Regions from separate parts of the Nitrospirillum guaranorum genome, predicted to be linked through region 3. Evidence: riboswitches for the same ligand, from Rfam matches in the RefSeq annotation. Region 3 holds a riboswitch; each other region holds the start of a gene.
What was found. A riboswitch is a leader RNA that binds a small molecule or an ion and turns the genes downstream of it on or off. The one in region 3 is predicted to bind cobalamin.

Region 1 (4,866 bases), on a different contig from region 3:
GCGCCCACCTGCACCAGGGCATGGATGTCCACCACATGGCGCAGCCACAGGTGAAAGGCGGCGTAGCCGTGGCTGGGGGGGGTATCGGGGTCATGGTGGGCGGCGCTGTCGAGGACGCCCTGGCCCCGGCTGGGCTGCACCGCCACCAGCAGGTTGCCGCAGGGTTGGACGCGAAAGCGCAGCGCGCCACCGCGCGCCAGCGGATCGGCCTCGGGCGGTCCCCACTGGTCGGTGATGGCGGCCAGCGCCGCCGGGTCCATAAGCCGGGCGTAATCGCCCAGGCTCAGGCCCGGCGCGTCGCCGTCAAGGGGCCGGCGCAAGGCGCTCATCAGGGCGGCGCCATCGGTCGGCATGCCGGCCACGCCATAGCCGGCGCCGGCCAGGGCCGCCAGCATGGCCAGGGTGCTGGCGGGCGTGTCCAGGCCCAGCGCCAGACCGGTGCCGCCGCGGGCGGGATAGTCGGACAGCACCAGGGCCACGCGTCGCTCCGCCGGCGGGGTGGCGGCCAGCCGGGCCCAGGCGGCCGCCTTGTCGGCCAGCGCGTCCACCCGGTCCGCACGGGGGCGGCTCAAGGTCGGGGCGTATTCCAGGGCGGGGTCCCAGTCGGCCGCCGCCTTGAAGGCAATGGCGGGGCCTTGCAGCCGACCGTCCATTTCCGGCAGCACCACGGTCATGGCGAGGTCCGCCGGGCCTAAGCCGGCGCGGGCCTTTTCCCACAGCGCCTCCGTGCCCGTGGACAACACGGCCTGCAGCACCGGCACGCCGGGGGCGTCCAGCGGCGATGAGTCCTCCGGACCCTGGCGCGCGGAAAATCCGGTGGCGTTCAGGACCACGGCTGGCCGCAGGGCCGCCAGTTCGGCCGCCAGCCATTGGGCGGCCGGGCCTTCCTTCAGGCTGGCCACATAATAGAGGCGGGGCGCCAGGCCGCGCCGGGCCAGGGCGTCGGCCAGGGCGTGCAGGGGCGCCAGGTTGCCGGCCTGCAGGTGCGATCGGTAGAAGACCAGCGCCGCAGGCGGGCCTTCGACAGGGATGGGCGCGCGCCACGTCTCGTGCCGCCCGTATCGGGGCAAGGGTGTGGGCTCGCCCGCCAAGAGGGTGGCGGGTGGCTGCCGGCCCAGCAGATGGGCGGTCTCGGCCAGGAACCGGGCGGTGTTCTCGGGCCCGCCTTCAACGAAGCAGCGCCACAGCCGGCGGGCGGCGGTCTGGTCCACGGTGCCGGCGGCGTCCAGGCCGGGATCGGCCTTGGCCTCGCCGGGCAGGACGGCCAAAGGGATACCTCGGGCCTTGCAGGTCTGTGCCACCTGCTCCAGCCCATAACGCCAATAGCCGGTCCCGCCGTTCAGGCGCAGCACGACCAGGCGGGCCCGCGAAATCACCGCCTCGACATACAGGTCGACGGACAGGGGATGGCCCAGGCGCATCAGGTTGGCCAGGCGCAAGGTCGGCCGCCAGGGAACATCACCCAGGGCGTGGTAGGCGGCGGCCACCGAGGACAGGTCGCTGTCGGAAAAGGACAACAGCACGCAGTCCGCCGGCGTTTGCCCCAAATCCTCGGCTTGGGGGGACGCCAGCAGATCCTCGGCCTGGGTGGGCAGCAGGTGCATGGGAGGGGCGGAACCCGTGTGACGACACTGAAAGACGAAAGCGAGCGTTATGCCGCTCTAGCCCCTATACGCCGTCAATTCAACAGGTGGATTGGTCAACAGGCAGGGGGATGGGGGATAGGGCCGCTTTGCGTCCACGCCCCGCACCCGCTGCCAGTCAGGCGGCCAGCGCCGCCTCGATGGCCGTCCTGTCCATGCCGGTCTCGCCGATCACCACCAGGCGGCTGCGTCGCGCCTCGTCCGGCGCCCACAGCCGGTCATAGCTGGTCTGGATACGGTTCCCCACGCCCTGGACCAGCAGGCGCATGGGCTTGCCCGGCACATCGATGAAGCCCTTCAGGCGCAGGATGCCGAAGCGCTGGGCCGCCTCGACCAGCCGGCGGACCAGGGCCTCGGGATCGGCTTGGGACGGCAGTTCGGCCACGAAGCTGGTGAAGTCGTCGTGGTCGTGCTCTTCCTCGTTGTCGTGATGGCTGACGCGGGCGTCCAGGTCGGCTTCCGCCGCGGCCGACAGGCCCAGCAGCACGTCGGGGTCGACATCGCCATGGGCCACGCGCACCAGTGGCGGGGCGGCGGGTCGCAGGGCCTTCACCGTCTCGGCCACAGCGGCCAGCCCGGCCTCGTCCACCAGGTCGGTCTTGCTGACCAGGATCAGGTCGGCGCACAGCACCTGGTCCTCGAACACCTCCTGCACGGGGGTCTCATGCTCCACCGTGGCGTCGCCGGCCTCCATGGCCGCCTTTTGCCGCGCCAGGGCCTCGGCATCCGGGGCGAAGCGGCCCTCCGCCACGGCGTCGGCCGCCACCACCGCTACCACGCCGTCCACCGTCACGCGGGACCGCACGGCCGGCCAGGTGAAGGCGCGCACCAGCGGCTTGGGCAGGGCCAGGCCGCTGGTCTCGATGATAATGTGGTCCGGCGGGTCGGCGCGGTTCAGCAGCGTTTCCAGCGCCGGCACGAAATCATCCGCCACCGTGCAGCACAGGCAGCCGTTGGCCAGTTCGATCACCCGGTCCTCCGGGCAGGTCTCGTCGCCGCAGCCCTTGAGCACGGCGCCATCGACGCCGACATCGCCGAACTCATTGATGATCAGCGCCAGGCGCCGGCCGCCGGGGTTCTGCAGCAGGCCACGAATCAGCGTGGTCTTGCCGGCGCCGAGGAAGCCGGTGATGACGGTGGCGGGGATTTTGGCGGTGGGGGTCGGCATGTGCGGGGCTCTCAAGCGAAAGGCGGATAACGGGACGCACTTCGGTCGGCAGTGGGGCGGGTGGGACGCGACGCGTGATGCGGCCAATAATCCCGATTTGAGCGGAACGCGATCAGGTAAAGCCACTTGATCGTTTAAATCCACTCTACCATGAACAGGTTATGAGCAAGCCGCAGTGACGAAAGATCATATCTTGCTCTAGCGGACAGCGAATGGAAGGTGCGCGAACGAAACCTCGGTGGGAGGAGGACCATGGCGATATTCCCTTTCTCCGTCATCCCGGCAGATTGGACGTGGGCCTTCGCGATAGCAAGTCTCCTGGCTTGCGGATTATAACGCCGACCCTGCCTTCTCGGTCGAGACCCAAGGTCCACACCAGTGGCATTAACCGTAGGTCCAACTGGGGACCGGCTGTGGGTCAACATTGACCGCATACAGTTGCGCGGGCAGCTCCGGCATCGAACCAGACTTCCTATTATCCCCCCGACCAGGGCGAAAGGATACTATCACTCCGGCGAAACTGCGCCGGGTCGGAGGCGGCGATCGATGGCTTTGTGGGCGAGCCTCGACTTTCCTCGAAAGTCCAGCTGGTGCTGGTGCGTGGGGGTATCTGAATTGTCGCCGATCATCAGCTTCACTCCAGCACTCGGACGTTGTAACGTGTTGTGACCGGCGTCGCAGACGAGATGGCGCACACTTTCACCGTCACCGCTCCCGGCGCCGATACGAAAGCCCGGATCTGGAATCCGTCCCCGGCATCCGTCCCGGCGGGACTGGCGATTGCCGCCATGGAAGGTTGGGCGCTCGCGACGACGGCGATCCCGGCGGCGCATGTTCCCGCCTCCAGCCGCCTACCTCCGATGGGGGGCGTCGTCCCGGCCAGGGCTAACCTGTCGGCGCCCAGGGTAGTGCTACGGCCTGAATAGACGGCGGAAAGGGCGATATATTGGCCGCTTCCGTGGCTATCGATATCCCCTTTGGTGGCGCCCGCGTGCTTGACGTCTTGGACGCTAATCTGGTCGGCGCGGTCAGCCAGAACCACGTCGTAATCCACGGGATTGCGCCCATCGCTTCGAACAAAGCTGCTGCCGTCCAGATTGACGTCGGTTACCGTGCCCGACAGCATGACATGGTCGCCGCCGTGGTTCTCGCGGTTGTTGGCGCTGAAGATGGACTGACCTAACTTGAAGCCCGAGCCGGCCGACAGATTTAAGCCGTGACGGCCGTTCAGAAAAAAGGCGGATCCGATGGCGATGACGTTGGTCAGACGAGGGTCGTCATTGTAGAAGCCATCTAGGTCGGACAGCTCGCAGAGCACGCCGTTGAAGCTCCACGCTCCACGATTGCCGGTGTCGCCAGGGGCTCGAGTGGAGTGGATACAATATTGAGCCTCATCGAAGCCGCCGTTGGAGAATGTTAATCCGACTGCGACATCGCCAGGATATTGAGATTTCACTTCTAACGCCGGACCTTTAGTGAAGCCCACATGATAGTTGGCCATGTTGAAGCCGTCGGTGTCCTGGATCAGGATGCCGTAAGTGTAGGTTCCCCGCTGCTGTGCACGGGAATTGGTGTTCACAACGAAGTTTTCTGATGGATTGTCCCCATCGGGACCGGACCGGTGCACCCACCAAAGCCGTGACCCCTCGCTCTTGTTGTTGCCGCCTGGATTGACATCATTGAAATACAGACTAAGGGAGGATTCAATTTCAATGCCAATATATTGACCGGCGACGGAAATGTGGTCAATATTGCCCCCTACAACATTTAGATAATGAATACCTGCGCCTGATTTCGGATCGTCTGTACGATAAATTTGAAAATCCCGAAAATTAACAGAATACAGGCGTGGGCTTTTTTCATTATTTTTCACAAAGAATACGTCGCCACTTGATGTCGGAAATAAAGTCGTCACGCCTTTTCCCGATCCTTCAATTGATAAATCATCGCAGCTTATGTTGATTGTGTGGGATATGCTATATGACCCAGGCGGAATATGTATGGTTCTTGGCGAAACCGCTTTGCTTTTGGCGCAGGCAGCGGAAATAGCTGCTT
Region 2 (4,866 bases), on a different contig from region 3:
TGGCCTTTTCTTCCCCCGCGAAGCCAAAAAAGAAAAACGCCCCGGACCTGGGCACGGGACGTTTCTCAATACGCGTCGGCGATGCGGATGGATCAGCCCAAGGCTTACCCGACCGGCGACTTACCGGACCGGCGAGCGGGTCAGCGACTTGATTCGGCCACGCGGATTGCCGGACATGGCGGCGATTTCGCGGTCCTGCGCCTCGATGATGGCGCGGGCGGGCTCGTCACCATCCAGGCCGCCCAGTTCGGACGAGGGAACGCGACGGTTGGACGACCGCGACCCGTCATCGTACAGGACGTCGAACAGGACGAATTCGCTGACGGACTTGGATTTCGGCTTGCTGCTGCGGCCCATGGGGACCTCCTCTTCCTAAAGAACCATCAAGACCAGAACTTGGGACCAGGACTTGGGACCCGGACTGGGATCAGCGGCGGCGGCGCGGACGGTTGCGATCCTCGCGCGCCGACGGCTGCTGATCTTCGTTGGCGTTCAAGGCCGCCACGAAACTGGAGAACTGGGTGCCCCGGCCATCCTGGGCGGGACGCGGTGCCGCCGGGCGGGCGGCGTTGGGGCGCTGCCCCTGCGGCTGGGCCGGACGCTGGCCCTGTGGGCGCGCCTGTTGCTGCGGACGGGCGCCATCGGGGCGCGCCCCTTCAGGACGCGGACCCTGGGGACGCGGCGCCTGCGGGGGGCGCGGGCCCTGCGGACGGTTGCCCTCCGTCCGGGCGGGGCGCTGGCCGTCGGCCCGGGCGGGCCTGGCTTCGGCCTGGCCCTCGGCGCCACGCTGGCCACGCGGCTGTCCACGGCCGCCATTGCCGCCGCCGTTGCGCGGCTGGCGGGCCGGCAGGGGCGGACGGCTCACCGGGGCGGCGGCGGCCTGGGGCGTGGCCTCGGGCCGCTCACCCACCGGGATGGACTTGCGGATCAGCTTCTCGATGTCGCGCAGATAGACGCGCTCATCGCCATCGGCGGTGCACAGCGACACGGCGACGCCGGAGGCGCCGGCGCGGGCGGTGCGACCGATGCGGTGGACGTAGGTCTCCGGCTCGTTGGGCAGCTCGAAGTTCACCACGTGGGTGACGCCGTCCACGTCGATGCCGCGCGCCGCGATGTCGGTCGCCACCAGCACCCGCACGGCACCGGCACGGAAGCCGTCCAGCGCCTTCTGTCGCGCGTTCTGTGACTTGTTGCCGTGGATGGCGGCAGCCTCGATGCCCGCCTGCTCCAGCTGGGCCGACACGCGGTTGGCGCCATGCTTGGTGCGGGTGAAGACGATACTGCGCTGCATGCCGGCATCACCGCGGATCAGGTCGACCAGCACGTGGCGCTTTTCCGCCGCGGGGACGAAAATCACCTTCTGGGTGATCCGCTCCACCGTGGTGGAGACGGGCGTCACCTCCACCCGCAGAGGGTCCCGCAGCATCTTATTGGCCAATTCAGAGACGTCGGCCGGCATGGTGGCGGAGAAGAACAGCGTCTGCCGGTTGGCCGGCAGCTTGGCCATGATCTTCTTCAGACTGTGGATGAAGCCCATGTCCAGCATGCGGTCGGCTTCGTCCAGCACCAGCACCTCGACCTTGTCCAGGCGCACGTGGCCCTGGGTCATCAGATCCAGCAGGCGGCCGGGCGTGGCCACCAGGATGTCGATGCCGTTGGCCAGCGCCTTCACCTGGCTGCCCTGGCCGACGCCGCCCAGGATGACGGTGTGGCTGAGCCTCAGGCCCACGCCATAGTTGGTGATGCTCTCACCGATCTGCACCGCTAGCTCACGCGTCGGCGTCAGGATCAGGGCGCGGGGCATGCGCAGCGGCAGGGCCGAGGGGGCGGCCCCCAGGCGCTGTAGGATGGGCAGGGTGAAGGCGGCGGTCTTGCCGGTGCCCGTCTGGGCGATGCCCAGGATGTCGCGGCCCTCCAGCGCATGGGGAATGGCCCGCGCCTGGATGGGGGTGGCGGTGTGATGGCCCAGCTGGGCCAGGGCGGCCTGAATCTCAGGCCGCAGCGAAAGGGTGTCGAAAGCGGTCAATGTCTTGGAATCCCAGGGCGACGCGCCGGCCGCGTTTGTTTCTCGCGGCCGCGGATCGCGGTCAAGCCCTTGCCCGGGCGCGTGCCGGCAGGCATGTGTCAGAAGGTCGAGTATGCCCTGGGTGCTACAGGGGCGATTTGGCCGCCACCGCTACGCGCCACCCGGGGGATACCGCCGGGCCCAGCGGCCCGGCATGGGAACGGATGATGCCATCCATTCCTTAAGACCGCATAAGTGGCTGTGACCGGTCCCAGGTACAAGGGAAATCGCTCGAACCGCCCCGTATTGCTGCCATGCCCCGGCGCGGGTGGGCCTTGTCACACAACCGCCAAGCTTGTGCGCCAGGGTGTTCACCCCCGCGCCGCGACATCGCGTTTGCGCGCGCCTGCAATTCCCCGTAGAAAAGCCCTGACGGTTCCCGCTCCGACCGGGCGGGATGAAAAGGGAACGCGGTGGGGATCCCCTCCCCGATGCCGCGGCTGCCCCCGCAACTGTGAACGGCGAGCCCGACACCATCCCCGCGCGATATCATGGGCGGGGACCGAAGCCACTGGGAAACCGGGAAGGCGGTGCCAGGGTGACGACCCGTGAGCCAGGAGACCTGCCGTCACGCCGTGGTCACGCACGGGCACATTGGGCGGGGTGCACCGATGGGGAGAGGGCGTCCGCCGTCCCGGCCGTTTGGGAATATCCAGGCCGAGGGTTGGGTGACCCATTCTTTGGCCCGTGGTGACGTGTCACGTTGCCAGAGGCCAACAAATCATGGGTCGTTTCTTTACCGGAATAATAACACCGCTGCTGTTTCTGAGCAGCCCCACAGCCCTTGCCGCCTGCATGGAGGGCGACGCGTCGTCCCCCGCCACCCTTGACGACGTGGTGGTCACCGCCGCCCGCCGCGACCTGATCGGCACGGCCGCCACCTCCAGCCAGGGCGTGGTGGTGAAGGAGGAACTGGATCTGCTGCCCGCCTATCGCGTGGGCCAGATGCTGGAGACGGTGCCCGGCCTGGTGGTCACCAGCCACAGCGGTGAGGGCAAGGCCAACCAGTACCTGCTGCGTGGATTCAACCTGGACCACGGCACCGACATGGCCACCAGCGTGGACGGCATGCCGGTGAATATGCGCACCCACGCGCACGGCCAGGGCTATACCGACCTGAACTTCGTGATTCCGGAACTCGCCAGCGGCATCGGCTACACCAAGGGCCCCTACTTCGCGGCGCAAGGCGACTTCTCCGCTGTCGGCTCCATCCAGATGGGCTATCTGGACCAGATTCCGGCCCAGGTGGCGCTGACGGCCGGCACGCTGGGCTATCGGCGCGCCTTCGCCGCCGGCACCACGGCGGTGGGCGCCGGGCAGCTGATGGCGGGTGGGGAGCTGGTGCATTATGACGGCCCCTGGGACCACCCGGACAACCTGCGCAAGGGCAACGCCGTGCTGCGCTACGGCCAGGGGGAGCGGGACGACGGCTTCAGCGTCACGGCCATGTACTACCGCGCGCTGTGGAACGCCACCACCGACCAGCCGGAACGCGCCATCGCGCAGGGTCTGATCGGCCGCTATGGCACCCTGGACCCCACGGACGGCGGCCAGGCGCGGCGCATGAGCCTGTCCGGCACCCTCGCCACGCCGGTAGAGGCCGGCTGGCTGGCCGGCGGTCAGGTGACGGCCAATGCCTACGTCATCAACAACCAGCTGACGCTGTGGAACAACTTCACCCATTTCCTGGACAACCCCGTCGACGGTGACCAGCACGCCCAAAATGAAAGCCGCATGGTGGCCGGCGGGGCCGTCAGCTACAGCCGGCCCGTGAGCCTGCTGGGCCTGGATCATGAGATCGTGACCGGCCTGGACGCGCGCTTCGATGATGTGCATGTGGATCTGCGGGCGACCAAGGCCCGCGTGGCCCACGCCCTGCTAAGCGATGACAACGTCCGGGAGGCCGGTGGCGGCGCCTATGCCCAGGCCACCAGCCACTGGACACCCTGGCTGCGCACCGTCGTGGGCGTGCGCGAGGACTATCTGACCGCCACCGACCACGGCAGCAACGCCGGCGTGGTGGCGGCCCGCCTGTTCCAGCCCAAGGGCAGCGCCATCGCCACCCTGTGGGAGGGGACGGAGGTCTATGTCAGCGCCGGCCGCGGCTTTCACAGCGACGACGTGCGCGGCGTCACCCCCAAAGGCGCCAATGGGGGTGATGCGCCCTTGCTGGCCAAGGCCACCGGCGAGGAGGTGGGCATCCGCAGCACCCTGCTGCCCAACCTGACCGCCACCCTGACGGCCTTCCAGATGGATTTCGTGTCGGAGCTGACCTACGACGCCGACGTGGGCCAGACGGAGGCGGGCCGCCCCAGCCGCCGGCGCGGGCTGGAACTGAACACCACCTACGCCCCCGTCGGCTGGCTGGAGTTCTACGGTAGCGTCGCCTTCAGCCATGCCCGCTACACCGACCGCGATCCGGCCGGCAGCTTCATCCCCGACGCGCCCAAGCTGATCGGCTCGCTGGCGATATACCTGCGGGACTTGGGTCCCCAGGAGACGGGATGGAGCGGCGGCGTGGAGTATCGCTACTTCGGCGCCCATCCACTGATCGAGGACAACAGCGTGCGCTCGTCGGGCAGCCAGGAGTGGAACCTGACGGCCAACTATACGCTGGAGGGCGGCCTGCGCTTCGGCGTCGGCCTCTACAACGTCTTCGACAGCAAGGATGACGCCGCCGACTATTATTACACCGACCGGCTGAAGGGCGAACCGGCGGAGGGCGTCGGCGACCTGCATGTCCACCCGCTGGAGCCCCGCTCCGTCCGCTTCACGGTTGGTAAGGTTTTCTGATCACCACA
Region 3 (4,866 bases):
GAAAGTCGGCGTCGAAGTCGGGGCATGGCTTGTCAGGAGCGGTCATCGGCTGATGGCCCATAGCGCGTCGAGGTCCAGGTGGCGTTCGGCGGCGATGGCCAGTTCATCCAGCGCCGCCTCCACCGTGCCATCATAACTGTCGAGGCCAGGAGCGGCGTTCCATCGCCGCAACCAGGCCGCCCGCTGGGCGTCATGGCCGAACAGGCCGTGGACATAGGTGCCGGCGATGCGGCCATCCGGGCTGACCGCCCCTTCCGCCGCCGCCCCGCCGCCCCCGGTATCCAGGTGCAGCAGGGGGCGGGCACGGTCCGGTCCCTGGGTCACGCCCAGGTGCATCTCATAGCCCGTGAGGGCCGACCCGCCGGCGGCGTCACGGCCCGTCACCGCCCGCAGGGTCTTGGCCGGGGCCAGCACGGTTTCCACGTCCAGGTAGCCCAGACCGGCGGCGGTGCCGGGCGGCCCCTCGATGCCGTCGGGGTCGGCCACCGTCCGGCCCAGCATCTGATAGCCGCCGCACAGGCCCAGAACCCAGCCGCCCCGGCGCACATGGCCCGCCAGGTCGATGTCCCATCCCTGCGCGCGGAGGAAGGCCAGGTCGGCCAGGGTGGCCTTGGATCCCGGCAGGATGACGCCCTGGGCGTCGCCCGGCAGGGGCCGGCCGGGGGGCACCATCGCCACCGTCACCCCCGGCTCCAGCCGCAGGGGGTCGAGGTCGTCGAAATTGGCGATGCGCGACAGCATGGGCACGGCGATGCGCAAGGGCCCGCCGGCGGCGCGTTTCGCCCAGTGGGCCAAGTCCATGCCATCCTCGGCCGGCAGGCGGGCGGCGGCGACCTGGTGCGGCATGACGCCGAAACAGGGCCAGCGGGTGCGGGCCTCGATCTCCGTCACGCCCTTTTCGAACAGCCGGACATCACCGCGGAACTTGTTGATGAGGAAGCCGCGGATCTGGGCGCGATCCTCCCCGTCCAGCACGCCATGGGTGCCCACCAGGCTGGCGATGACGCCGCCCCGGTCGATGTCGCCAGCCAACACCACCGGCACGCCCGCCGCGCGGGCGAAGCCCATGTTGGCGATGTCGCCGGCGCGCAGATTGGTTTCCGCCGGGCTGCCCGCCCCCTCCACCACCACCAGGTCGCACTCCGCCCGCAGGCGGTGGAAGCTTTCCAGCACGGCCGGCAGCAATTCCCCCTTGCGGCGCTGGTAGGATGAGGCTTCGGCATTGCCCAGCACCCGGCCGCGCAACACCAGTTGCGCGCCCACGTCGGTCTGCGGCTTCAGCAGCACCGGGTTCATGTCCACCGAGGGCGCGACACCGCAGGCGCGGGCCTGCAGCGCCTGGGCGCGCCCGATCTCACCCCCATCCGACGTCACGGCGGCGTTGTTGGACATGTTTTGCGGCTTGAACGGGCGCACCCGCAGGCCGCGCCTGGTGTAGGCCCGCGCCAGGGCCGCCACCAGCAGCGACTTGCCGACGTCCGAACCGGTGCCCTGGATCATCAGGGCGCGGGCGCCCCCGGCGGTGCGGTCGGCCATCAGAAGTCGATCCCGCGCTGCGCCTTGATACCGGCCTGGAAGGGGTGCTTCACCGCCTGGAATTCCGTCACCAGGTCGGCGGCCTCGATGATCTCGGCCTTGGCGTTGCGGCCGGTGACCAGGACGTGGGTGTCGGGCAGGCGGGCGTTCAGCCCGGCCAGCACCTCGGCCACGTCCAGATAACCGTAGCGCAGCACGATGTTGATCTCGTCCAGCACCACCAGGTGGTACTGCGGGTCGGCCAGCATGCGCCGCCCCAGGTCCCAGGCGCGGACGGCGGCGGCGATGTCCCGCTCCTTGTCCTGGGTGTCCCAGGTGAAGCCCTCGCCCATCACATGGTGATCGATCAGGTCGGAAAAGCGCGTCAGCGCCGTCTGCTCCCCCGTCGCCCAGTTGCCCTTCACGAACTGGATAAATCCCACCCGCAGGCCATAACCGGCGGTGCGCAGCATCATGCCCAGCGCCGCCGTGGTCTTGCCCTTGCCGGGGCCGGTGTGGACCATCAGCAGGCCCTTCTCCCCCGTCGCCTGGGCCACGCGGGCGTCCTGCACGGCCTTGCGCTTCTGCATCTTCTCGCGATGGCGGGCGGCTTCGTCGTCCGGGGACTCAAGATCGGCCATGGCAACCTCCTTCCGCTCTTATTTCACTTTCAGGGGCAGGCCCGCCACCGTCAGGAACACCTGCGACGCCGTGGCCGCCAGGCGCTGGTGCAGGCGGCCGGCATGGTCCCGGAAGGCGCGGGCCAGCGCGTTTTCCGGCACGATGCCCATGCCCACCTCGTTCCCCACCAGGACGGTGGCGCCCACGCGGGCGGCCAGCGCCGCCTCCAGCCCCGCGACGGCGGCGGCCACGTCCCGATCGGCCAGCATGACGTTGGTCAGCCATAGCGTCAGGCAGTCGACCAGGACCGGCCCATCGCCGCCGGCGGCCAGCGCGTCGGCCAGATCCAGCGGCGCCTCCACCGTCGTCCAACCGGGCACGCGGTCAGCCTGGTGCCGGCCGATGCGGTCGCGCATCTCGTCATCCCAGGCCTGGGCGGTGGCGATATAGGTCCAGGGACCGGGCAGCGCGGTCACCAGCCCCTCGGCGAAGCGGCTTTTGCCGGAGCGGGCGCCGCCCAAGACCAGGGTGACGCCGGGGACGGCCATGTGCTCATGCGTCATCAGTCAGTTCCATCCCACCCGGTCTCACGCAGCGGTGGTACCAGAGGCCAAGACCGGCCGGAAGGAGGGGATTGCCTGTCGACGAGACCGAGGGGCCGCGAGCCCATGGGGCCCGCGTCGCCGCTGACCGGTTCCGCCGGGACACCCCGCCCCCGCGACCCTGCGCAATACCGCCGGCGGCAGGTCTCCTGGCTCACGGGTCAGGGCGCCGGCCCGGCCTTCCCAGGTTCCATCGGGAACCCAGTGGCCATCCCCCATACGGGGCCCCGTACGAGGGCGGGCGGCGCTCACCGTTCACAGTTGCGGGGGCAGCCGTGGAGTCGGATGCCGGGCATCCCCACCACGTTCCCTTTTCATCCACAGGCGTGCCTGTGGAACCGTCGGCGACGGCAGCCTTACGGCAATCGTTCGCGCCGGGCAAGGGCGGCATCGCGGCATTTTATCATAAATATGCAACGGCCAGGCCTTAGGGCTTGACCTTGAGCGCAAAGGTGTTAGGCATAGACCATAGAGCCTATTACCTATGAGATAGGTTGTTCCGCAGCATGGTCCGCCCGCCGCTTCTTCCCCTGCCGCGCCCACTGGTGTTCGGCCTCGCCCTCTGGGCCATCGCCCTGGTGGCGATCGAGGCGCAGGTGATTAGTGGACGGTTCGTTTCTGAATTCCACATCTACGCCGAGGCCACCTGGGCCTGGTGGCAGGGTGCGGAGATTTACGAGGACGGCATCAACGGCTTCCTCTACCTGCCGTCCAGCGCCGTGCTGTTCACTCCGTGGGCCTATCTTCCGCCGCTGTTGGGGGATGCCCTGTGGCGCCTGAGCCTGCTGGCGGTGTGCTGGTGGGGCGTGGGGCGGCTGTGCCGCCTGCTGGCGCCGGCGGATGGCCGGGGCGTGGATTGGCAACGGCTGTTCGGCGTCGCCCTGCTGGCGGCACTGCCCATTGGGGTGGTGGATCTGCGCGGCGCCCAGACGGAATTCCTGATGCTGGGCCTGATGCTGGCCGGCCTGGCCGACGTGGCGGAAGGCCGGTGGCGCCGTGCCGCCTTCCTGCTGGTGCTGGCCGGCGCGTTCAAGCCCCAGGCCCTGGCCCTGGTCATGCTGGCCTTCGCCCTGTGGCCCCGCCTGCGCCTGTCCCTGGCGCTATGGCTGGCGGCGGCGCTGGCCCTGCCCCTGGCGCACTGGGACCCCGGCTACGCCCTGGGGGAATACGGCCAGCTTGTGCGCAAGACCATGAGCAGCGCCAACCCCGGCGGCGGTGTCTGGCACGATTTCGCCAATGGCCTGGCCACCTTGGGCCTGCCGCTGGATCTGATGGCGCAGACCGCCATCCGCGCCCTGGCCGGCGTCGCCGTGCTGATCCTGGCGCGCGGCACCGTCAGCCGCCTGCCGGCCCCCAAGGCCGCCGCCACCGTGGCGGCGCTGATGGTCACCTATCTGCTGTTGTTCAACCCACGCACGGTCCTGGGCCATTTCGGCGACATGGCGCTGGTCGCCGGCGCCCTGGCGGGCTGGGAATTTCATGTCCGTCGCAATCGCGCGCTGGGCTGGGTGCTGGTGCTGTTGTGCTTCGCGCTGACCACGCACGTTTGGACACGGGGCCTGCATCTGGCCACCGCCACGTGGTTCAAGCCGTTGCTGGCCTGCGGATTCGGCCTGTACGTGGTGGTGCGCTGGGTACCTTCCCTGCCCGACCGCCCCGTCGCAGGGGGTCAGGACGCCGCCCGGGATACAGCGGGGGAGAGCCTGGCCATCCAAGGCTGATCGCCTTACATTCCCTTCGCCAACGGCGCAGTGACGCAGGCCACAGTTTTCCGATTTGGCGGCGATTGGTCGCGGCATGCCTAAATTCGAACCGTTGCGTATCGAAGTAGGTTCCCCTGAACCATCAAGCGCGTTAATTGTTTTGGGCTGTGCCGGGCGGGGGGCGACCTCGGCCCCTGGGCGTAGCGTTGCATTTTTCCGCATCGCATTGCCGGAGCCCCGTCCCCATGTGGATCGTCGCCTACGCCCTGAGGCGCCCCTATAGTTTCGCCGTGCTGGCCGGCCTGATCACGCTGCTGGGCGTGCTAAGCCTGTTCAAGATGCCCACGGACATCTTCCCCGAGGTGGAGATCCCCACGGTCACCGTGGTGTGGAGCTACTCGGGCCTGGACGCGCAGGAAATGACC

Region 1: it holds a riboswitch for cobalamin, as region 3 does, so the genes downstream of both, cobW (cobalamin biosynthesis protein CobW) here and cobU (bifunctional adenosylcobinamide kinase/adenosylcobinamide-phosphate guanylyltransferase) in region 3, are expected to answer to the same signal.
Region 2: it holds a riboswitch for cobalamin, as region 3 does, so the genes downstream of both, UAJ10_RS26895 (TonB-dependent receptor) here and cobU (bifunctional adenosylcobinamide kinase/adenosylcobinamide-phosphate guanylyltransferase) in region 3, are expected to answer to the same signal.

What each region holds. Positions count from the first base shown of each region.
Region 1 covers NZ_JAYEES010000002.1:604,401-609,266, forward strand. Annotated here, with positions in the region: gene UAJ10_RS08285 (cobaltochelatase subunit CobN) at 1-1,604, opposite strand, end outside; gene cobW (cobalamin biosynthesis protein CobW) at 1,762-2,811, opposite strand; cobalamin riboswitch at 3,103-3,334, opposite strand; gene UAJ10_RS08295 (glycosyl hydrolase family 28-related protein) at 3,446-4,866, opposite strand, start outside.
Region 2 covers NZ_JAYEES010000004.1:1,158,104-1,162,969, forward strand. Annotated here, with positions in the region: gene UAJ10_RS26880 (DUF2177 family protein) at 1-1, opposite strand, end outside; gene UAJ10_RS26885 (hypothetical protein) at 121-357, opposite strand; gene UAJ10_RS26890 (DEAD/DEAH box helicase) at 428-2,026, opposite strand; cobalamin riboswitch at 2,422-2,649, shown strand; gene UAJ10_RS26895 (TonB-dependent receptor) at 2,789-4,858, shown strand; gene UAJ10_RS26900 (4'-phosphopantetheinyl transferase family protein) at 4,859-4,866, opposite strand, start outside.
Region 3 covers NZ_JAYEES010000001.1:160,367-165,232, forward strand. Annotated here, with positions in the region: gene bluB (5,6-dimethylbenzimidazole synthase) at 1-46, opposite strand, end outside; gene UAJ10_RS00525 (cobyric acid synthase) at 43-1,536, opposite strand; gene cobO (cob(I)yrinic acid a,c-diamide adenosyltransferase) at 1,536-2,156, opposite strand; gene cobU (bifunctional adenosylcobinamide kinase/adenosylcobinamide-phosphate guanylyltransferase) at 2,175-2,699, opposite strand; cobalamin riboswitch at 2,861-3,096, opposite strand; gene UAJ10_RS00540 (glycosyltransferase 87 family protein) at 3,245-4,459, shown strand; gene UAJ10_RS00545 (efflux RND transporter permease subunit) at 4,687-4,866, shown strand, end outside.